2 regions of the Allobosea sp. 05T422_2 genome follow, and region 2 is predicted to be linked to the other one. Evidence: predicted binding sites of a transcription regulator. Region 2 holds the regulator's gene; the other holds the start of a gene.
What was found. Region 2 encodes PhoB, which activates phosphate uptake and scavenging genes when phosphate is short. Its sites were predicted from a motif close to TGTCATNNANCTGTCAT; they were not measured.
Positions count from the first base shown of each region.

Region 1: the regulator PhoB is predicted to act here: its motif matches at 2,254-2,270, upstream of pehA (phosphoric/sulfuric ester hydrolase PehA).

Region 1 is NZ_JBFTLD010000028.1:25,849-31,072, forward strand. Features, by position in the region: gene AC1DJT_RS07885 (MsnO8 family LLM class oxidoreductase) at 1-917, opposite strand, end outside; gene AC1DJT_RS07890 (flavin reductase family protein) at 970-1,539, opposite strand; gene pehA (phosphoric/sulfuric ester hydrolase PehA) at 2,325-3,929, shown strand; gene AC1DJT_RS07900 (ABC transporter substrate-binding protein) at 3,896-5,224, shown strand, end outside.
Region 2 is NZ_JBFTLD010000067.1:13,255-25,767, forward strand. Features, by position in the region: gene AC1DJT_RS14260 (protein-disulfide reductase DsbD family protein) at 1-990, shown strand, start outside; gene AC1DJT_RS14265 (redoxin domain-containing protein) at 1,013-1,651, shown strand; gene AC1DJT_RS14270 (formylglycine-generating enzyme family protein) at 1,794-2,675, opposite strand; gene nirK (copper-containing nitrite reductase) at 2,726-3,856, opposite strand; gene uvrB (excinuclease ABC subunit UvrB) at 4,035-6,692, opposite strand; gene AC1DJT_RS14285 (DUF1801 domain-containing protein) at 6,878-7,294, opposite strand; gene greA (transcription elongation factor GreA) at 7,858-8,325, shown strand; gene AC1DJT_RS14295 (TIGR03862 family flavoprotein) at 8,335-9,552, opposite strand; gene AC1DJT_RS14300 (YnfA family protein) at 9,627-9,947, shown strand; gene phoB (phosphate regulon transcriptional regulator PhoB) at 10,067-10,765, opposite strand; gene phoU (phosphate signaling complex protein PhoU) at 10,799-11,518, opposite strand; gene pstB (phosphate ABC transporter ATP-binding protein PstB) at 11,567-12,367, opposite strand.

The DNA.
Region 1 (5,224 bases), on a different contig from region 2:
AATTCAGCGATGCCGAAGCGCCGGTGCAGCGCATCGAGCTCGCGCCGGACCCGGCCCGGCGTGCCGGCGACGATGCTCGGGCGGCGCAACTCCGTGCGGTAGGAGGTCACGCCCGCTTGCCGGGCGTATTCCGCGGCCTGCGCTTCGCTGCKGACATTGAGAGCCTGACCATCGTCGAGGTAGAGACGCACGATCTGCAGCCCGTCCGCGATCCGTTCGGCTTCCACGTTGCTCTCGGCGGCCAGCGCGGTCACCGCGAGGAGCGGCGTGCCAGGGCCTCCTGCATTGGCGAAGGCCTCGATGCTTGCCTCGATCGCTGCGTGATCGCCATTGAGCTGACCGGCAAAGACGAACTGCCAGCCCTGTTCGGCGGCAAGTCGCGCGCTTTCCGGGCTGCCGCCGAGCAGGAAGCGCTGCGGCACCTCGGGCGGGATTGGCGCTACAAGGGGCCGGTCGAGGGCCTGGCCAGCGTCCGTTCCGTGATCGAGATAGGCGCCGAGTTGGCGCAACTGCGTGCCGAACTCGCGCCGGACGGCGGGATCATGTCCCCATTGCAGCGCGCGCGTCGCCAGTGGCAGTCCGCCCGGCGCCTTGCCGATGCCGAGATCGACCCGGCCCGGTGCGAGTGAGGCGAGGACGTGGAAGTTCTCCGCCACCTTGTAGGGGCTGTAATGCTGGAGAAGGACGCCGCCCGACCCGACCCGAATGCGCGAGGTGCTGGCCAGGATATAGGCCGCCAGCACTTCCGGAGAGGAACTGGCGACGCCCGCCATGCCATGATGCTCGGCGAGCCAGAAACGGTGATAGCCCCAGCACTCCGCATTCTGAGCAAGTGCGACCGAGCGGGCGAGGGCGATGCTGCCGGTCTCGTCGTCGAAGACGGGGCTCTTTTCGAGCAGGCTGAGGCGATAGGTCATTGGAGCGGCCTTCGTGGATGCAGGTCTGCGTGCGGGTTTGGGGCGGGTGGAATCAGAGCGCCCGCAGGCCGAGCGCCGCCGCGGCCTCGTCCGCCATCCAGCCGAGGCGCTCGTAGTCGCCGCGCCAGTAGACGAGGGCCGCTTCGTCGGCGCCGAATCTGACGGCCCGCACGCGGCCGATGACGATGCTGTGGGAATGGCGCTCGATCAGTTCCTCGACTTCGCAGTCGAGGGAGGCGAGCGTGCCCACCAGGAGTGGGGCGCCGGTTGCGGCGGTGGTCCATTCGGCGTGCCGGAAGCGCTCGACGCCCTTCTCGCCGTTCCGTCCGGCGAAGCGATCCGCGATCTGCTTCTGCGCCGCATTCAGGAAGTTGATGCCGAAGGTGCGATACCGCTGCAGGGTCGGATAGCTCGACGATGTGCGGTTGAGTCCGAACATGACGGTCGGAGGCTCGGCCGAGAGCGAGGCGACCGAGGTCGCCGTGAGGCCGGTCCGATCCTCGCCTGCGCCGGTCGTGATGACACTGACCCCGCCAGCGAGGTGGCGGAAAGCGGCACGGAATGCTGCTGCTTCGTCGCGAATCGTGGGCGAAGCTGTTGGCAAGCGCGTGACGATGCTCATGGGGAATCCTTCAAGCCATGCGGGCGGGTTTGGACGCAGCGATCTCGCAACGGCTGTCGATCAAGCCGTGCGTTCGCCGACCGAGCCGGCCAGCGGCCGAGCCGAAAAGAGGGGTGGTGGGACGTTCCGAGCGGGCCAGAACACTGTCTGACCCAAATCCGAGGCGTCGACGGTGTTCGGCATGGCTCCGCCCCGGCCGAGCTGAGCGGCGTTACCCACGCGGGATCAGGAGGAGCGGGGCGCGGTGCCGTTCAGGCCCGGCACGCAGGAGTGTTCAACATCGATGCGCCCGATCAGACGCAGTTTTATGAATATAAAGTGGAATTCTCTTCGATGTTGATTCAGTCATGAACGTGTCTCCAGCAATCGGGAGCCCACGAATGCATTCGTGGTGCTTTTAGCTTTGGTGACGCGGTGCAAGCTGCTCCAGCAAATCCCGCGATCGACACCGTCGATACTATGATCATTCTGCATCAGGTTGCTTCGGTCAATGAAACGTCTTTTCAAAGATCGCTCTCGAACCGGGATAAACGCCTCTGGACGGCGAGGTGCTCGAAAGGCTTTGCCTCATGCGCTGGACGTACGTGACCTGCTGGGCATCCCGCCTTCGTCAGCGCGCAACTCCGACATTGCTGGCGCACCGGCAGCGCGCTGGGCAGAGACGCAAGGTCACCATTCCAGCTTGGCGAACACTCGCAAGATGGCTGCCCTGGCTTTCATCCAACAGTCATCCCGGCGTCATCCAGGCGACCTAGGCAGGCGGCCTCACAGCTGGATTGCCGAGAATGAAACGCCAGAATGTTCTCCTGATCGTCGTCGACCAATGGCGCGCCGATTTCATACCGCATCTGATGCGGGCCGAGGGGCGCGATCCCTTCCTGAAGACGCCGAATCTCGATCGCCTTTGCGCGGAGGGCGTGACCTTCCGCAACCATGTCACGGCCTGCGTGCCTTGCGGTCCGGCCCGGGCCAGCCTGCTCACCGGCCTCTACCTGATGAACCACCGCGCCGTGCAGAACACGGTGCCGCTCGACCAGCGCCATTTCAATCTCGGCAAGGCGCTGCGCGCCATCGGCTATGATCCTGCGCTGATCGGCTACACCACGACGACGCCCGACCCGCGTGCGACCTCGAAGAACGACCCGCGCTTCCTCGTGCTCGGCGACCTGATGGACGGTTTCCGTTCGGTCGGCGCCTTCGAGCCCAATATGGACGGCTATTTCGGCTGGGTGGCGCAGAACGGCTTCGAACTGCCGGAAAAGCGCGAGGATATCTGGCTGCCGGAGGGCGAGGACTCGGTGCCGGGCGCGACCGACAAGCCGTCGCGCATCCCCAAGGAATTCTCCGACTCGACCTTCTTCACCGAACGCGCGCTGACCTATCTGAAGGGGCGCGCCGGCCGGCCGTTCTTCCTGCATCTCGGCTATTATCGTCCGCATCCGCCCTTCGTTGCGCCGGCGCCCTATCACGCGATGTACCGCCCGGAGGATATGCCCGGGTTGGTGCGGGCGGAATCACCGGAAGCCGAGGCGGCTCAGCATCCGCTGACCAAGTTCTACATCGACTCGATCAAGCGCGGCTCCTTCTTCCACGGCGCAGAAGGCTCGGGCGCGACCTTGGACGAGGCTGAAATCCGCCAGATGCGGGCGACCTATTGCGGCCTGATCACCGAGATCGACGACTGCCTCGGCCGGGTTTTCGCCTATCTCGACGAGACCGGGCAGTGGGACGACACGTTGATCGTCTTCACCAGCGATCATGGCGAGCAGCTCGGCGACCACCACCTGCTCGGCAAGATCGGCTTCAACGACGAGAGCTTCCGCATTCCGTTGGTGGTGAAGGACCCGCGCGGAGCGGATGAGCGTCGCGGTGCGATCGACGCCTCCTTCACCGAGAGTGTCGACGTGATGCCGACCATTCTCGACTGGCTCGGCGGCGAGGCGCCGCGCGCCTGCGACGGGCGCTCGGTGATGCCGTTCCTCAGCGAGGGACGGCCGGCGGATTGGCGCAGCGAGCTGCACTACGAATACGATTTCCGCGACGTGCACTACTCCCAGCCGGAGCAGGTGCTGGGCCTCCACATGGATCAGTCCAGCCTCTGCGTGATCCAGGACGAGCACTACAAATACGTCCATTTCGCCGCGCTGCCGCCGCTCTTCTTCGACCTCGCCAAGGATCCGCACCAGTTCGTCAATCTGGCCGAGGACCCGGCCTATGCCGCCCTGGTGCGCGACTATGCCCAGAAGGCGCTGTCCTGGCGGCTGATCCATGCCGACCGGACCCTGACCCATTTCCGCTCCGGCCCGCGCGGGCTCGAGGAGCGCGATCCCAACGCCACCCCCTCAGGAGATGAACAATGGTCGGTTCCTTCACGCGTCGCGGCGCAATAGCGCTCGGCGGCTCGGCCCTCATTCTGCCGCGCTTTGCGATCGCGCAGGCCGATAACCGGCCCTCGATCACCATCGCAGTGCAGAAGATCGCCAATTCCAACACGCTCGACGTGCTGCGCGAGCAGTCCAATGTCGGTGAGCGTGTCTTCTTCTCGTCGATCTGGGAGGGGCTGATCGGCCGCAACTGGCTCGGCAATCTCGAGACGGTTCCCGGTCTTGCCACCGAGTGGAAGCGCATCGACGACAAGACCGTCGAGCTCAAGCTGCGCCGCGGCGTGAAGTTCCATAACGGCGATGAGCTGACGGCGGAGGACGTCGCGTTCTCCTTCAGCAAACAGCGCATGTTCGGCGACACGCAGCCGTCGCAAGGCAAGACGATCTCGGTCGACTTCGTCGTGGGTGGTGGCCGCGCCAACAAGGAACTGCCGGCGGAAGTGCCGGCGGTGGCGCGCCGCTCCTGGCCGGCTCTGCTCGGCATCGAGATCGTCGACAAATACACGGTGCGCTTCGTCAACGGCACGCCCGACGTGACGATGGAGGGCCGCATCTCGCGCTATGGCAGCGAGATCATGAATCGTCGCGCCTTCGAGGAGGCGAAGACCTATAGCGACTGGGCGACCAGGCCGGTCACGACAGGCCCCTACCGGATCGCCGAGTATCGCCCGGACGTCTCGCTGTTGCTCGAGGCCCATGACGAGTACTGGGGTGGCCGCCCGCCGCTGAAGTCGATCCGTTTTGTCGAGGTGCCGGAGACGGCGTCCCGCATCAACGGGCTGCTCTCCGGCCAGTACCAGTTCGCCTGCGATATCCCGCCGGACCAGATCTCGCAGATCGAGAAGAATCCCGCCTTCGAGGTACAGGGCGGGACCATCCTCAATCACCGCCTGACGGTGTTCGACAAGAACCATGCGCAGCTGCAAAATCCGCTGGTTCGCCGCGCCATGACACATTCGATCGACCGGCAGGCGATCGTCGAATCGCTTTGGGCCGGCCGTACCGTCGTGCCGAAGGGGCTGCAATGGCCCTATTATGGCGAGATGTACCACGCCGATTGGGCGGTGCCGGCCTTCGATCTGAAGCTGGCGCGCGAGCTGGTCAAGCAGTCCGGCTACAAGGGCGATCCGATCCCCTATCGGCTGCTCAACAACTACTACACCAACCAGACTGCCACGGCGCAGGTCCTGGTCGAGATGTGGAAAGAGGCGGGGCTCAACGTCGAAATCCAGGTCAAGGAGAACTGGCAGCAGATTCTCGAGCGCACGCCGACCCGGGCGGTACGCGACTGGTCGAATTCG
Region 2 (12,513 bases):
CCCGTCGTGATCGTGCTGGCGGTCATCATGGTGCTGATCGGCCTCAACCTGCTCGGCGCATTCGAAATCGGCGGCTCCGTCCAGGGTGCCGGACATGGGCTTGCCTCCAGCGGCGGACGCTTGGGCGCCTTCATGACCGGGGCGCTCGCCGTCATCGTCGCGACGCCGTGCACCGCCCCCTTCATGGGCGCGGCGATGGGATATGCCGTGACGCAACCGCCGCAGATCGCGCTTGCGGTCTTCCTGGCGCTGGCGCTCGGCTTTGCCGCGCCGGTGGTCCTCCTGTCCTTCGCTCCCGGCTGGCTGCGTCTGCTGCCCAAGCCCGGCCGCTGGATGGTCATCCTCAAGCAGGCCTTTGCCTTCCCGATGTTCGCGACTGCGACCTGGCTGGTCTGGGTCGCCTCCGTCCAGGCCGGCCCCGGCGGCGTGCTTGCCGCTCTGGCTGCGATCCTCGCCGCCGGCTTCCTCGTCTGGCTGCTCGGCCTCGGCCGCAGTGCTGGCGGGCGGACCCGAGTCGCCCTGTCGGCTCTCGCCCTGTTCGTCGCCGTCAGCGCCGGGGCCTTCGTGCTGCAGAGTGCCGTTCCAAGCGCGACGGACGCAGCACGGGCCGGCGACATCGAGCCCTGGTCTCCCGAGCGCGTCGCCGCGCTGCAGGCGGAAGGGCGTCCCGTTTTCGTCAACTTCACCGCGGCCTGGTGCATCACCTGCCTTGCCAATGAGCGGGTCGCGCTGGTCCGGCAGGAGGTCAAGGACACCTTTGCCAAGCTGAACGTCGCCTATCTCAAGGCCGACTGGACCAACCGCAATGCCACCATCGCAGCCGCACTTGCCGAGCACGGCCGGGCCGGCGTGCCGCTCTACCTGTTCTATCCCGGCACGAAGGGCGCGCCGCCCGAAATCCTGCCGCAACTCCTGACGACCGACATGCTGGTCGAGGCCGCCGGCCGTGCCGCCGGCAAAGAGGCGAGGACCGCGCAGAACCGACCCTGATCCTGGGAAGACGGAGGCAGACATGACAGCTGTGACACGTCAGAGGTTCATCGCAGGCTTGGTCCTTGCGGGCCTCACCCTCGCAGCGGCCCCGGCGCTCGCGCAGAGCGGCCCGCGGATCGGTGCGCCGGCCCCCGCCTTCTCGGCGCTCGATGTCGACGGCCGGACCCGGTCGCTCCCGGAATTCGCGGGCAAGACCGTGATCCTGGAATGGACCAATCACGACTGCCCCTATGTCCGCAAACACTACAACAGCGGCACCATGCAGAGCCTGCAGCGCGATATGACGAAGGAAGGCATCGTCTGGCTGAGCGTCGTCTCCTCACCGCCGGGTGAGCAGGGCTATGTCACGGCCGCCCAGGCCAAGGGGCTGACCGCCTCGCGCAACGCCGCCCCCAGCGACCTGTTGCTCGACCCCAAGGGCACCATGGGCCGCGCCTATCGCGCGCAGACCACGCCGCATCTGTACATCATCGATGGCAAGGGCACGCTGGTCTATGCGGGCGCGATCGACGACAAGCCCTCGGCCAGCGCCGCCAGCCTGAACGGCGCCAAGAGCTATGTGCGCCAGGCAGTCGCCGAAATGAAGGCCGGCAAACCGATCTCAGAAGCCACAACCAAGGCCTATGGCTGCGCGATCAAGCTCGCCCCGCTGAACTGACAGCAGCGAGCGCCGCCTCCGCACTGTCGCGGTGCCGCCGATCCACCTATGTCGAGGTCAGCGCGGCATGGTGCCTGATCGGCCACATCGACGATCGGATCCCTGGTCCGGCCGGCGCTTAGGGCGTCTCCTTGAGCGTCGCCTATCTCGCGACCAGCTGGACCAGCCCCAAGACAAAGCTCCATCCGGGCCGGGAAACGTCGTCACGTACGAGCCGGAAGCCGAGATTGCTCGGAGGCGTGCCGGATGCGCAGCCGCCGGCGCGCGCATCGCGAACGAAATCCGCCATGTAGGCCCGATGGCGGCCCTCAACGACGCGAACCCCGCAATTGGCCAGGACAGCCGTCCTTGCCCCCGTAGCAGCGACGGCGATGCGCTGAAAACAGGTGTCGGTCCATTCCCAGACATTGCCGGCCAAATCGAGAAGGCCATTCTCGTTCGCGCCGAAACTTCCAATCGGTTGTGGCGCCTTTGCGACTGTCGTCACGCGGCTCGCGTCCCTGTCATAGATCGCAAGCGCTCGCTGGCCGGGGTCGCCGCCACTGAGGTTTTCCGGCAGGGCGTCGTCGTGGAATCGGCTCGCGGCTGCATAGGCCCACTCGCCGTCCGTCGGTAGCCGGAACGTCGCCCCCGTCTCGCGTGACAACCAGGACGCATAGGCCTGAGTATCCCGCCAGCTCACTCCGACGACGGGACGGTCAACGGCAGCAGCGTCGGTGCCCGCCATCGGGCACGCTCGGGCTTTGACGCAGCGCAGATAATCCGCGACCGTGACCTGATTTTTCATCACAGCCAGCGGCCTGTCGACAGCAACCGCCACAATCGGCGCGATGATCGGCTTCCCGTCCCGCAAGAACTCGCCGCTGGCACGGTAACGGAATGTACCGGACCGCAGTTCCACGAGCTCCGGGAACGGCGCACGTGCTGTCGCCGATCCGGTGCCATATCCCGGCGCAAGGGCCGAGATCGCGATGGGCGCCAGCGCCGCGCTGGCCAGGGCCATGAGTTTGAACGCGGACAGCATGATGCCTCCCGAGGCGGCCGTCCGACGGCCCTAGGCGGGTGATGGTCAGATCATTTATGCGCGACGTTGCTCACAATCGGTTCGGGCGCCTTTACCTGGGTCATCAGGTCATCATTCCATTGACCCTCGACCCTGAAATGGGCTGTCGCACCAAGTTCGAAGGCCTCGATCATGTTGTGGTTCACGTATCCGACAATGCCGGGCTGAAGGAATTTGGTGAGCGCCGCGCCCGCGGATCCGCCCCGAATGAACCAGGTTTCGAGATTGGTCTCGGGAGGATTCGAGAACTTGCCGGTCTCCCAGACATAGTCTCCGAACCCGCCGACCAGATGTGGACGTGTGTCGCGGCTTGCCTGGGAATGCACGATCAGCACGTTCTCACCGACCTTTGCGGGCATCGCGTTCTTGCCCGTCAGGGCTCCGACCGCGCCGTTGAACACGACGTGACTTGGCACCAGCTTTCGCATGACCTCCATCGTGTCCATGTAGGCGTCGCCATGCGTGTCGTAGTGCTTGAATTTGCCCTTCTCGTCGCGCGGAACGTAATAATCATGCTCGCCGATGTAGTAGACGCGATCGTAGTGAAGCGGCCGTCCGGCCGCATCCTTGAGGCCGTCCCGCGGCAGCACCATCACGGCGCCGCTCATGCCCGAGGTGATATGCCAGGGGGTCATGGCACCTGGGATGCAGTGATAAGCGAACACACCCGTCCGGGTGGCCTTCCAGCGCAGCACGGTCTGCTCCCCGGGGTTGATCAAGGTCAGATCGGCACCGCCTGATGCGCCCGCAGCAGCATGGAAGTCGATATTGTGCGCCATCGAGTTGGTGTCGGGATTGGCAAGCGTCACCTCGACATAATCACCCTCGTGCACGACAAAAAGCGGCCCAGGGATCGACCCGTTGAAGGTCATGGCCTGCAACGTGGTGCCCTCTTCGTCGATAACGATCTTCTTCTCCTCGACCCAGAGCCTGAACTCCATGATCCTTGGGCCCAGCTTGGTCGCCTGCTCGTGAGGATGAACGAAGGGCGGTGCGACGAACTCGACCTTCTGTCGCGGCAGATCGAGCACCTGAGCCGATGCTGGAGCGACCAGCGCCCCGGCCAGGAATGCGGCGCCCCTGAGGGCGGCACGTCGGGAGATGGTGGCCTTACCATCGGCAATCTCGAATGCCTGTCCCATGGCCATCCCCCCTTGAGCACCATTCATTCGAAAGGATACCGGCGGTGCAATCGTGGAACTACGGACCAAGGTCGAAGAGCATTCGGGCGGTAGGTCTTGCAGCCCTTTGGCCGTGGCGCTGGCGCGCCCGGAGCAGGGAACGGCAGATGCTGGACTCGGGCAGAGCCACTACGGGCAGCTATCGCCGGCCGCGTCGCTTGGCCTGTTCCCCCGCGCCCTTCGGCCGCGATTCCGGAACCGGACCCATCTCGTCCAAGTTCGGCTTGCGCGGACGCGAGACCGGTTTGGCTTCGCCGCCGCCCCAGTTATGCGGGCCCATGTCCTCATCGGTGGGTTTGCGCGCCCGTGTCGGCAGGTTCGCCGACGCGCCGTAGCTGCGCTCCCCCTTGTACTTGCCAGCCGAGGCCTCGACATCGCTCTGGCGGGCGAGCGGGTCATCGGAGATGGCGAGTTCGGTCGCCTGCAGGCGCTTGATCTCGTCGCGCAACCGGGCGGCCGTCTCGAATTCGAGATCGGCGGCAGCCTCGCGCATGCGCTTCTCGAGATCGGCCAAGGCGGCCTTGAGGTTGTGCCCGGCGATCGGCGCATCGACCAAACCCTTGTCGACCGTGACATGGTCGCGCTCGTAGACCGAGCCGAGGATGTCGCCGATGGCGCGCTTGATCGTCTGCGGCGTGATGCCATTCGCGAGGTTATAGGCCTCCTGCTTCTCGCGGCGGCGATTGGTCTCCGCCATCGCGCGCTCCATCGAGCCTGTGATGTGGTCGGCATAGAGGATGACCTTGCCGTCGACATTGCGGGCGGCGCGGCCGATGGTCTGGATCAAGGAAGTCTCGGAGCGCAGAAAGCCTTCCTTGTCGGCGTCGAGAATGGCGACGAAGCCGCATTCCGGGATGTCCAGGCCCTCGCGCAGCAGATTGATGCCGACCAGCACGTCGAAAGCGCCGAGGCGGAGATCGCGCAGAATCTCGATGCGCTCGATCGTGTCGATGTCGGAATGCATGTAGCGCACGCGCACGCCGTTCTCGTGGAGGTACTCGGTCAGGTCCTCGGCCATGCGCTTGGTCAGCACGGTGACGAGGCTGCGGTAGCCCTTCTCGGTGACCTCCTTGATCTCGTCGAGCAGGTCGGCAACCTGGTGCTTGGCGGGGCGGACCTCGACCGGAGGGTCGATCAGCCCGGTTGGACGGATGACCTGCTCGGTGAAGACACCGCCGGTGCGGTCCATCTCCCAGCCGCCGGGCGTCGCCGAGACATGCACCGATTGCGGGCGCATCGCGTCCCATTCCTCGAAGCGCAGCGGCCGGTTATCCATGCAGGACGGCAGGCGGAAGCCGTATTCGGCCAATGTCGCCTTGCGGCGGAAGTCGCCCCGGTACATGCCGCCGATCTGCGGCACGGTGACGTGGCTCTCATCGGTGAAGACCAGCGCATTGTCGGGCAGGTACTCGAACAGGGTCGGCGGCGGCTCGCCCGGCTTTCGGCCGGTGAGATAGCGCGAATAGTTCTCGATGCCGTTGCACGAACCGGTCGACTCGATCATCTCTATGTCGAAGGTGCAACGCTGGTCGAGCCGCTGCGCTTCGAGATAGCGCCCCATGCGATTGAGTTCCTCAAGGCGGGCCTTGAGCTCCTCCTTGATCGACTTGACAGCCTGGGTCAGCGTCGGGCGCGGCGTGGTGTAGTGCGAATTGCCGTAGACTTTCACGAATTCGAGGTCGGCCGTCTTTTGACCGGTGAGCGGATCGAATTCCGAGATGCTTTCGACCTCGTCGCCGAACAGGCCGATGCGCCAGGCGCGGTCCTCATAGTGGGCCGGGAACAGCTCGATGACATCGCCACGCACGCGAAAGGTGCCGCGGGCGAAATCGCCAAGCGTGCGCTTGTATTGCAGGGCGACGAGATCGGCGATGAGCTGACGCTGCTCGATGCGCTCGCCGAGTTTGATGGCGAAGGTCATCGCCGTATAGGTCTCGACCGAGCCGATGCCGTAGATGCAGGAGACGCTGGCGACGATGATGACGTCGTCGCGCTCCAGCAGCGAGCGCGTGGCCGAGTGGCGCATGCGGTCGATCTGCTCGTTGATCGAGGATTCCTTCTCGATAAACGTGTCCGAACGCGGGACGTAGGCCTCCGGCTGATAGTAGTCGTAGTAGGAGACGAAGTACTCCACCGCGTTGTCGGGGAAGAAACTCTTGAATTCACCGTAGAGCTGTGCGGCCAGCGTCTTGTTCGGGGCGAGGATCAGAGCCGGGCGCTGCGTCTCCTCGATCACCTTGGCCATCGTGAAGGTCTTGCCGGAGCCGGTAACGCCGAGCAGGACCTGGTCGCGCTCCTGCCGTGCGACGCCGTCGACGAGATCGGCGATCGCGGTCGGCTGGTCACCAGCCGGCTCGAAATCCGACTGCATGCGGAAGGCGATGCCGCCCTCGGACTTGTCCGGGCGGGCCGGGCGATGCGGCGTCCAGGGCTTGCCGGGATCGATGAAGGGGCTGCCGGACTCGAGCAGGTGCTGCAGCGAATGCGCGGTGACGGAGGCAGCGGTCTCGCCCTCGGCCTCGCCGAAGGCAGAGGCCGCGTCGCCTTTCTTCGGCTTTTTCTTCAGCTTGGTGTCGCCGGGGCGCGGCTCGCCATAACCGGCCTGCGGCTGGTCGCTGAAACCGGAGGCGCCGCCCGGGACCGCCCTGCCGCGGTTGATCGCGGGATTGAGCAGATCGGCGAGATAGCCCTCGAGCGGCTTCAACTCGGGCTTGGTGGCCTTGGAGTTCGGCGTGCGCGCGGAGGCGGGCTTTTTTGCAGGCTTAGCCTTGGCGGTCGTGTCGGAGCTTTTCGGCATGGCGGCAATATGGGGCGAAACCGGGCGGAGCGCGAGGGGTACGCCGTCGCAGCAGGCGGATAACTGACAGCAGGTGACAGGAGTACACCGTGGCAGGAGAAGCCGGATTGAAGCGGTCCCGGGGGTGGGCGCGATGCAAGTCCGGCTTTCATCGCGCGCCGGCGCATATCGAGACGGAGCGAGGCTTATCCGCGGGACTTGGTCTTGCCGCAGCCGCCGGACATGTTGAGGGTCACGGCTGCGCGAATGAGAGCCTTCAATGCCCCTTCGTCAATCGTCTCACCCTCGTGGATGTCGATGGCCCGCCTGGTGTTGCCATCCAGACTGGAATTGAAGAGGCCCGATGGGTCGTCGAGTGAGGCCCCCTTGGCAAAGGTCATTTTGACGACGCTCTTGTAGGTCTCCCCAGTGCAGATCAATCCGTCGTGGGACCACACCGGAACCCCTCGCCATTTCCACTCCTCTACCACCTCAGGATCGGCTTGCCTGATCCATACGCGGAGCTGGGAGAGCATCTTGCCTCGCCAGTCGCCCAGCTCGGTGATCCGCTCGTCGATCATCCGAGACGGGGAGTTTTCGTTCTGGGACTCGCTCTGGCTCATGATCTTCCCTTCTCTCCGGAACTCTCGCTTCTGGGATCGGGCCAACCGTCTGCTCGAGATCGCAGCGCAACCTCTCGAAGAGGCTGGGCCGGCCGGTAAACGTCTTGGAGAGCACGGTGTGTCTGCACGGATCACAACGCATAACTCTCTGGCTATTGATCTGCATTCATAATCATTGGGCTATACGTCAGTCAATCGAAGCCTGCGCGCGCAACGATCGCCGTCGGGTCTCGCAACTCAGGATCAAGGTGGCCGCGACGGACGGCCCGACGCAAGCGCGGCGCTCTTCCGGCATCGGCTGCCCCCTTGGGAACGGGACTGCGCTCGTGATCGGGGGCCAGGGGCAGCGCGCGATGGCTCTGCTCTTGATGGTGCGGCCGGACACGGGGGTGTAGACTGTTCGGGTCTTGTCTTCGGCAGTGCCTGATCCCCATCTCCAAGTGATCGCCGCTTCAGATTCCAGCATCGGGTTGGCGCTGCATCGCAAGCAGTCGTGAGGACGTAACACTGAAAGCTGTGGTCCGGTTCGCCGGATGTGCCGAGATCAATAGGAGGAGGCCAGAATGACTCGCGCCTTCGTCAAGGAAGCAGAGGAAAGAGGGACCCTGGACGAGCTGCCGGACCGGCCAGTCTCGCCTCACCCGAACCTCGTGACGCCTGAGGGGCTCGCACAGATCGAGGCCCAGCTGGCGCGCTGGCATGACGAACACGCGGCGGCGCTGGCCGGAGGCGACCGCACCGAGATCGCTCAGACGCGGCGCGAGTTCCGCTACTGGGCGGCGCGGCGCGCCAGCGCCAAGCTGGCCCCTGCGCAGGAAAGGCACGACATCGTCCGCTTCGGCTCGACAGTGACGATCCGCCGGGCCGATGGGCGCGAGCAGAACTGGCGGCTGGTCGGCGAGGACGAGGCCGATCCGGCACACGGAACGCTGCCCTATGTCGCGCCGTTGGCGAGCGCGCTGATGGGCAAGGGCATTGGCGAGAGCGTCAGCATCGGCACTGAGGCGGTCGAGATCATCGCGATCTCCTGAGGCGATCGTTCAGCTATCCGCGAGCCAGGCCTGAATCCCTGCTGCAGCTGCGACTCCGGTCGCGAAACAGGCCTGCAGCAGATAGCCGCCGGTCGGCGCCTCCCAATCCAGCATCTCGCCTGCGACAAAGGTACCGGGCAAGCGTTTCAGCATGAAGCCTTCCTCGACCTCGGCCGCGGCGACGCCACCGGCGGTGGAGATCGCCCGCTCGATCGGTCTGAGACCGGTGAGCACCAGAGGCGCGGCCTTGATCAGTGCGGCCAGCCTCTCCGCGTCTTCGGGGAGTGGCCCCTTCGCCGCTTCGCGCAGCAGCGCAATCGCGGATGGAGCAAGACCTGCAGCCTTGCGCAGATGATTGCTCAGCGTCACGCCCTTGCGACGATGCGCGAGGCGCTGGACCAGCAGTGCCGCCTCGTGATCGGGCCTCAGATCGATGGTGATGACCGCCCTGCCCTCGCGCAGGATCGTCTCGCGAATCGGGGCAGAGAGTGCATAGACCGCGCCGCCTTCCAGACCCGTCGCATCGATCATCGCCTCGCCGGGCACGGATTGGCCGCCGAAGCTCAGGACGATGCGCTTCAACGGTACTCCGGCAAAACGCTCTCGCATGGTCTGGGACCAATCGACCGTGAAACCGCCATTGGCCGGGCGCAGCGGCGCGATCGCAACGCCGCGCGCCGCCAACAAGGGTGCCCAGCCACCATCCGAACCCAGCCGTGGCCAGCTCGCACCGCCGAGCGCGAGCAGCGTCGCGTCGGGCCGCGCCTCGACATCGGCGCCATCGCGGCTCCGGAACGTCAGAGCTCCCGCTTCGCTCCAGCCGGTCCAGCGCTGCCCAGGCGCGAAGGCGACGCCGAGACCATCGAGCCGGCGCAGCCATGCCCGCAGCAGGGGCGAGGCCTTCATGGCGCGCGGGAAGACGCGGCCGCTGCTGCCGACGAACGTGTCCTGCCCGAGCGCATCGGCCCAGTCGCGCAGGGATTGTGGCGGGAAGGCGCGAATGGCCGGCTCCAGCCAGGCTTGCGCATCGCGATAGCGGGGCAGGAACCTGTCGAGCGGTTCGGAATGGGTAAGGTTCAATCCGCCGCGCCCGGCCAGCAGGAATTTGCGGGCCGGCGAGGGCATGCGATCGTAGATCGTGACGGTGTCCCCGGCTGCCGCAAGGCGCTCGGCCGCGATCAGCCCGGAGGGCCCTGCTCCAATAATGGCGACGTGATGTGTGGGCATCGGTCCGGCTTGCCGTCAGCGCGCCCTGCGGTCAAGGGTAATCCCGCCCCGAAGGCCATCGACAGGGACGAACCATGCCGACCATCGCCGCCTATTTCGGCGCAGCCATTCTCGAAATCGCCGGCTGTTTCGCGTTCTGGGGCTGGCTCCGGCTCGACAAGCCCATCTGGTGGCTCGTACCCGGACTGTTTTCGCTCGCCCTGTTCGCCTGGCTGCTGACGCTGGCGGAGAGCGAAGCCGCCGGACGGGCCTATGCCGCCTATGGCGGCGTCTACATCGTCAGTTCGCTCGCCTGGCTCTGGGCCGTGGAAGGCTTTCGCCCCGACCGCTGGGACATTATCGGTGGGCTGATCTGCCTCGCCGGCGCGGCGATTATTATCGCAGGGCCGCGCTAGGGTATCGGCCCGAAAGGTGGATTGCGGTTTTCGGGAAGGCCGATGCAACCATAGACGGTTAGATCGTCGGGCGGATTCGATATCCGGCCCGATGATCCAAGTCCCCGATGATCCAAGTCTCAGCTCCGCGCAAAGGTCTCGTCGAAGGCATAGCCGGCACCGCGCACGGTCCGCAGCGGGTCCTTGGCGTTGTCAGGAGTGATCGCCTTGCGCAGCCGGCCGACATGGACGTCGACGGTGCGCTCGTCGATATAGACGTCGCGGCCCCAGACCGCGTCGAGCAGCTGGGCCCGGGAATAGACCCGCCCCGGCGCCTGCATCAGGAATTCGAGCAGGCGGAACTCGGTCGGGCCGAGATGCAGCTCGCTGCCTGAGCGGCGGACACGGCGGGTGGTGCGGTCGAGTTCGAGATCGCCGGCGGCCAACAGGCCGGCGACATGACCCGGCTTGGCGCGGCGTAGCAACGCCTGGATGCGGGCGATCAGCTCGGGCAGCGAGAACGGCTTGACGACATAGTCGTCGGCCCCGGTGGCGAGGCCGCGCACACGCTCGGTTTCCTCGCCGCGGGCGGTGAGCATGATGATCGGCACCCGCTCGGTATCGCGACGGGTCCGCAGCCTCCGGCAGAGCTCGATGCCGGAAAGGCCCGGCAGCATCCAGTCGAGCAGCACGAGGTCCGGCGTATGATCGCGCAGATGCAGCTCGGCATCGTCGCCACGCGCGACGCTGTCGACCTCGAAGCCCTCGGCTTCGAGATTGTAGCGCAGCAACAGGGTCAGCGGCTCTTCGTCCTCAACGATCAGGATGCGTGCAGGCATGTCTCACTCGGTCCCAAAGGTGTCGGGCGCCGGTCACTCACCGGTGGCGGCGTCCAGAAGGATATTGGTCGTGTCGAGCTTCGGGCGGGCTGCGTCCAAGGCTTCGCCCGTGACGAGATAGTGGATCGTCTCGGCGATGTTGGTGGTGTGGTCGCCGATGCGCTCGACATTCTTGGCGCAGAACAGGAGATGCGTGCAGAAGGTGATGTTGCGCGGGTCTTCCATCATATAGGTGAGCAGCTCGCGGAAGAGCGAGGTATAGAGCGCGTCGATCTCATCGTCGCGGCGCCAGACCTCCATGGCCTTCTGCTCGTTGCTGACGGCGTAAGCGTCGAGCACGTCCTTGAGCTGGGCCTGAACCAGGCGGCTCATATGCTCGAGGCCGACGACCGCGCGCGACGGCGGCTGGAACTGGCCGGAGATGGCGACCGCGCGCTTGGCGATATTCTTGGCGAGATCGCCGACACGCTCGATATCGGCGGCGATGCGGATGGCGGAGATCAGCTCGCGCAGGTCGTTGGCGAGCGGCTGGCGCCGGGCGATGGTGAGCACCGCCTTCTCCTCTACCTCGCGCTGCAGATTGTCGAGGCGCTGGTCGGCGCTGATGACCTTCTGTGCCAGCCCGGTGTCGCGGCGCACCAGGGCGACTGTCGAATCGCCGAGCATGCGCTCCGACATGCCCCCCATCTCGGCCAGGCTGCGGCGGATCCCCTCGAGATCGGCATCATATGAGCGGACGATGTGATCAGTCATCGCGGCGTATCCTTTGTCGGCAAAGCAGTTGGAAGGCTGGGCGCCGGTTCAGCCGAAGCGGCCGGTGACGTAGTCCTGCGTCTGCTTCTTGTGCGGGTTCATGAAGATGGTGTTGGTGGCGTCGAATTCGATCACCTCACCGAGATACATGAAGGCGGTGTACTGCGAGATACGCGCCGCCTGCTGCATGTTGTGGGTGACGATGACGATGGTGAAGTCGGTCTTGAGCTGCTCGAGCAGGTCCTCGATCTTGCCGGTCGAGATCGGATCGAGCGCCGAGGTCGGCTCGTCGAACAGGATGACTTCCGGCTTCTGGGCAATGGTCCGCGCAATGCAGAGGCGCTGCTGCTGGCCGCCGGACAGGCCCATGCCGGAGGTCTTCAGCTTGTCCTTGACCTCGTCCCAGAGCGCGGAACGGCGCAGCGCACCCTCGACGCGGTCATCGAGCTCGGATTTCGGTGGCTTCTCGTAGAGGCGGATGCCGAATGCGACATTGTCGTAGATCGACATCGGGAAGGGCGTCGGCTTCTGGAACACCATGCCGACGCGCGAGCGCAGCTCGTTCACATCGATATCGTTGCTGATGACGTTGCGGCCGTCGAGCAGGATCTCGCCGGTGGCGCGCTGCTCGGGATAAAGCGAGTAGATCCGGTTGAAAATGCGCAGCAGGGTCGACTTGCCGCAGCCCGACGGTCCGATCAGGGCAGTGACATGGCGGTCCCGGAAGTCGAGATTGATGTTCTTCAGCGCCTTGTGCTCGCCGTAGTAGAAATCGAGGTTCTTGACCGCGATCCGGACGGGGGCCTCGGCATCAAGCGCTTGCGGGCTCAGTTCCAGCGTCGAAAGCATCGACTTGTTCCTTCAGATCGAACGCGACGAGGGTTTAAGGCCGTTCATTTGCCGCCCCGCACGATACGGCGGGCGATAAGCGAGAGGCACAGGATCGAGACGGTGATGATCAGCGAACCGGCCCAGGCGAGTTGCTGCCAGTTCTC